2 regions of the Kribbella sp. WER1 genome follow, and region 2 is predicted to be linked to the other one. Evidence: riboswitches for the same ligand, from Rfam matches in the RefSeq annotation. Region 2 holds a riboswitch; the other holds the start of a gene.

Region 1 (2,443 bases), 2.6 Mb from region 2:
GCGGTGAACACGCCGCCGCCGTACTCGACGACCGTCAGGCAACAGCCGTTGACCGCGATCGACGCGCCGTGCGCCGCGTCCTCGGTCACGCGGGGTCCGCGGATGGTCAGTCGGGCCGCGTCGCCGTCGAGCAGCTCCAGGGACTCGACGGTGCCGAGCTCTTCGATGATGCCGGTGAACATCTACTTTCCTCCCAGAGGAACCAGGGTCAGCCGGACGTCGTCGCCGAGGCGGGTGACGTCCGCTAGGTTGAACCGCAGCAGGTGGTCGATCGATTCCGCGCCGAGGTCGCCGACCGCGGCGTACCCCGAACCGAGCACGGCCGGGGCGACGTACGCGACGATCTGGTCGACCAGCCCGGCGCGCAGGAACGCGGCGGCCAGCGTCGGGCCGCCTTCGAGCCAGAGGTGCCGGATCTGCCGGTCGTCCAACTGCCGGAGCACCTCGGCGGGATCGTGCGTCGGCAGCAGCAACGTCTCCGCGCGGTCGTTGCGGACCCGCGCGGTCGCCGGGATCTCCCGGTCGCCGACCACCACCCGCAACGGCTGCCGCGCCGCGGGTACGTCGTTCTCGTCCCGAACCGTCAGCTCCGGGTCGTCGGACAGCACCGTCTGGGTACCGACCGCGATCGCGTCGCACTCGGCCCGCAGCCGGTGCACGTCCGCACGCGCGATCGGTCCGGTGATCCACTTACTCGTCCGGTCCGGCGCCGCGGACCGCCCGTCCAGCGTGGTCGCGAACTTCCAGGTCACGAACGGCCGCCCGACCCGGACGCTGTGCAGCCACACGTGGTTGACCGCCTCGGCCTCGGTCCGCAGGACGCCCTCGACGACGTCGACGTTCTTGCTGCGCAGCTTGTCCGCGCCGCCGGCCGCCGTACGGTTCGGATCCGGTACGGCGTACACGACCCGCGCGACGCCCGCCTCGACCAGCGCGTCCGCGCACGGACCGGTCCGCCCGGTGTGATTGCAGGGCTCGAGCGTCACGTACGCCGTACCGCCCCGGGCCCGGGCACCCGCCATCCGGAGCGCTTCGACCTCCGCGTGCGGGCCGCCGGCAACAGCATGGAAGCCCTCGCCGACCGGATGCCCGTCGGAGCCGGTGACCACGCAGCCCACGACCGGGTTCGGATGCGTGCTGCCGGTGCCGCGGGCGGCCAGCTCGACGGCACGCCGCATCCACGCGACATCCATCGGCGACACGTCGTTCACTACTCGGGCCCCTCGTCGTCACGGACGCACTGCCGGGGCCTCGCTCGGCGCATCCGCTCCGTCGCCGTCGCTGGAACTCGCCGGTCCCAACGCCAGGCCCGTCACCGGACCCTCGCCGGTCGCGTCCCGCAGGCCTCACAGCCCACGCTCCGCGCCGCCGGGCGCCAGAGCACACCCGCCGACCGCGTGCGCCTCCCATCCGGACTTTCACCGTCGGTCCTGGAATTCCACCAGGTCAACCGCTCCTTCTTGCGAAGTCACGGGTCGCGGACTGTCACCGCCGGCTCGGAATTACACCGACCCCGGAGCACGCGAGTGGGTTTCACTCGTTCCTCAAGTATGCCCCCTCCGCCAACCCCCGCCACGACCCAGGTCACATCGTGGCCACCGGGCGGACCCTCCGCGTCAGCGCGAGACCGCCTGACGCGACCACGCAGGCCACCGCGACGGTGAGCACCAGCGGCCGGTACCCGAACGCGTCCGCGAGCCCCGCGCCCGCGAGCGGCCCGGTCGCCTTCGCGATCGTGGTCGGCGTACCGAGCAGGCCCGCGATCGTGCCGAACCCGGTCGCGCCGTACCGGTCGAGCAGGATCGCCGGCGTCGCGATCGACGACACGCCGAAGCCCAGACCGAAGAGGACCAGGCAGCCGACCGCGCCCGCGACGTGCCGCCCGACCACCGGGAGCAGGGCGATCGCGACCCCCTGGACGAACAGGATCAGCGCGGTGATCGTCGCCATCGGCAACCATCGGGCGGAGACGCTGGTCACCAGGCGGCCCGTCACAGACAGCAGGCCGAGCAGACCCGCGAGGGTGGCCGCGCGGGCCGGCGGGTGGCCGAGGGTGATCAGGTACAGGACGAGGTGGACGGCGATCACGGCCAGCGCCGCGCTGTGCACGACGAACGCGCCGGCAAGCAGCCAGAAGCCGGGGTCCTTGAGAACTCTCACTGGTGATTTGGCTGATCTGTCGGTCGGGCGGCTTGGGGGTCGGCGCGGTACGGCGAGGAAGTGGAGCGGGACGGTGGTCAGCGCGAGTACGCCGGCCAGTACGGCGAGGCCGGTCCGCCAGCCGAGGCTCTGCGCGAGGTATCCGGTGAGCGGGATGAAGATCGAGCTCGCCAGACCGCCGACGAGCGTGATGGTGAGGATCGAGTTGGTCCTTCGCGCGGGCGCGGCGACGGCGACGACTACGGCGAAGGCGGGCGGATACAGCACCATCGCGGAGGCGACG
Region 2 (2,443 bases):
CCGGGAGGTTGCGCCACAGGTCGGCGACCCGCTCCGGGACGTGCTCGCCGGTGTGGCCGGTCTGGCACCACTGGAAGTCGAGCCAGTCCGCGTCCTGGTGCGCGACCGGGCGGATGTGCGGGCGGTAGTGGATGCCGGTCGGCTGGTGGTAGCAGTCGCTCGCGTGCACCTCGGCCCCGCCCGCCGCGATCTGCGGCTCCGTCCCGGCCCCGTCGGCGCCGACCAGGTAGATCGCCGGCCGAGCGCCGTACCGCGCGACGAGGTAGCGGCAGTACTCCGCATACTCCTCCGCCGGTACGACGGTGCCGGCGACATCGAGCCCCTTCCACCCGAACCCGTGGAAGACCGGCTGCAGCACCGGGACGATCCCGTGCTCGACGAGAATCCGCAGCAACTCGTCGAGGTACTCGAAGTACTCGAAGTTCATCCGGGTGAGACGACCGTCGGGAAGGTCTTCGAACCCGACCCCGAACCCCTGGTCCTGCGTACGGTCCCGCGGCCCGACCGCCCGCATGTCCGGCTGCACCGTCATCAGCAGGACCGCGTTGAACCCCTTCGCCTGCCGATCGGCGGCATACTCCCGCACCTGCTCCGCGGTCGCCCGCCACGGCAACGCCCACGCGGTATCCGCCACCAGCACAACCGGCGTCCCGTCCGCATGCACAAGACTCCGCCCACCCGGCGACATCCTCCAAAACCCATGCACGTAAAACGGATTCGTTTCCTCGGACTCCATCACGTTGAACTCGCCCGACACGTCCCCGTCCACCCACCGCCACCGCCCGGCAACCGGCGCCGCGAACCGCACCCGCCGCCGACCACCCCCGCCGGTGTCAAACGTCGGTCGGCGGAGCGCGAGACCGTCTTCGTGGGTGAACTCGACCCAGTCCGAGGTGGCGGGGAATTCGAGTTCTCTCCAGACGGATGAGATGGACATGACACTCCCGGGGTGCTGGTTGCCGTTAAGCTGAGGACGAAGAGAACACACGTGCTCTGGGGTCGGTGAAATTCCGAGCCGGCGGTGACAGTCCGCGACCCGTGACTTCGCGAGAAGGAGCGGTTGACCTGGTGGAACTCCAGGACCGACGGTGAAAGTCCGGATGGGAAGACGCACGTGGCAACCGCACGTCCCGAGAACCGGGGCGTGAGGTTTGTCGTTGCCCCCGGAGTGCCAATCGGTTGCACTGCCCGAGAGGACAACGAAGATGAACACATTGACCAGCCTGGACACCATAGAACGCGCCGTCTCCGACATCGCGACTGGCCGTCCGGTTGTGGTCGTGGACGACGAGGACCGTGAGAACGAAGGTGACCTGACCTTCGCCGCGAGCCTCGCGACCCCGGAACTGATGGCGCTGCTCGTCCGCCACACCAGCGGCTACGTCTGCGCGCCCACCACCTCCGAGGTGCTGGACCGGCTCGAACTCCCGCTGATGGTCCCGGACAACCAGGACAGCCTCCGTACGGCGTACACCGTCTCCGTGGATGCGGCGACCGGTGTCGGTACCGGGATCTCCGCGGCGGACCGGGCGCGGACGGTCCGCGTACTGGCCGACCCGAAGGCGCAGCGCGCGGACCTGATCCGGCCCGGTCACATCCTGCCGTTGCGGGCGGTCGACGGCGGCGTACGGGAACGGCCGGGCCACACCGAGGCCACGGTCGAACTCGTCCGGCTGGCCGGTCTCCCGCCGGTCGGCGTGATCGGCGAGCTCATGAACGACGACGGCACGCTGATGACCGGTGCGGACCTGCGGGCGTTCGCCGACGTTCATGGCTTCGCGATGATCTCGATCGCCGACCTGGTCAGCTACCTGTCGTGACCAGCTTGCGGGCGGCGTCGGCGATCCCGCCGGCGGACAGCCCGTACCGGTCGAGCAGGTAGCCGGCCGACCCGGTGGGCGCGAACTCGGGGATCCCGAGGATCGTCACTCGGGCCGGGTGCTGCTGTACGACGGTCTCGGCGACCGCACCGCCGAGACCGCCACCGGACACCGCCTCCTCGGCGGTCACGATGCCGGCCGTCTCCCGCGCGGCCGCGACCACGGCGTCGGTGTCCAGCGGCTTCACCGTCGGCATCGACACCACCCGCGCCGAGATCCCTTCCGCCGCGAGCAGTTCGGCGGCGGCGAGCGCCCGCCACAGCACGGTCCCGTTGCTGATCACGGTCACGTCGGTGCCTTCGCGGACCGTGATCGCCTTGCCGAGCTCGAACGTGTAGTCCTCGGAGTACACCTTCGGCACGCTCATCCGGCTGACCCGGATGAACACCGGCCCCTCCGACGCGGCCGCCCAGCGGAGTGCGGCCGCGGTCTCGATCGGGTCCGCCGGGACGATGATCCGGAGCCCGGCGATCGCCCGCAGCCAGGCGATGTCCTCGATCGAGTGGTGCGTCGGGCCGAGTTCGCCGTACGCGACGCCGGGGCTCATCCCGCAGAGCTTGACG

Evidence for each region. Region 2 has a riboswitch for FMN ahead of ribB (3,4-dihydroxy-2-butanone-4-phosphate synthase). Riboswitches for the same ligand answer to the same signal wherever they lie in the genome.
Region 1: linked by a shared signal. The riboswitch ahead of ribD (bifunctional diaminohydroxyphosphoribosylaminopyrimidine deaminase/5-amino-6-(5-phosphoribosylamino)uracil reductase RibD) and the one ahead of ribB (3,4-dihydroxy-2-butanone-4-phosphate synthase) in region 2 are both predicted to bind FMN.

The regions. Positions count from the first base shown of each region.
Region 1 covers NZ_CM135186.1:6,853,489-6,855,931, reverse strand. Annotated here, with positions in the region: gene ACXJJ3_RS33640 (riboflavin synthase) at 1-182, opposite strand, end outside; gene ribD (bifunctional diaminohydroxyphosphoribosylaminopyrimidine deaminase/5-amino-6-(5-phosphoribosylamino)uracil reductase RibD) at 183-1,193, opposite strand; FMN riboswitch at 1,395-1,525, opposite strand; gene ACXJJ3_RS33630 (MFS transporter) at 1,585-2,443, opposite strand, start outside.
Region 2 covers NZ_CM135186.1:4,289,284-4,291,726, forward strand. Annotated here, with positions in the region: gene ACXJJ3_RS20575 (apiosidase-like domain-containing protein) at 1-937, opposite strand, end outside; FMN riboswitch at 985-1,118, shown strand; gene ribB (3,4-dihydroxy-2-butanone-4-phosphate synthase) at 1,206-1,820, shown strand; gene ACXJJ3_RS20585 (transketolase family protein) at 1,804-2,443, opposite strand, start outside.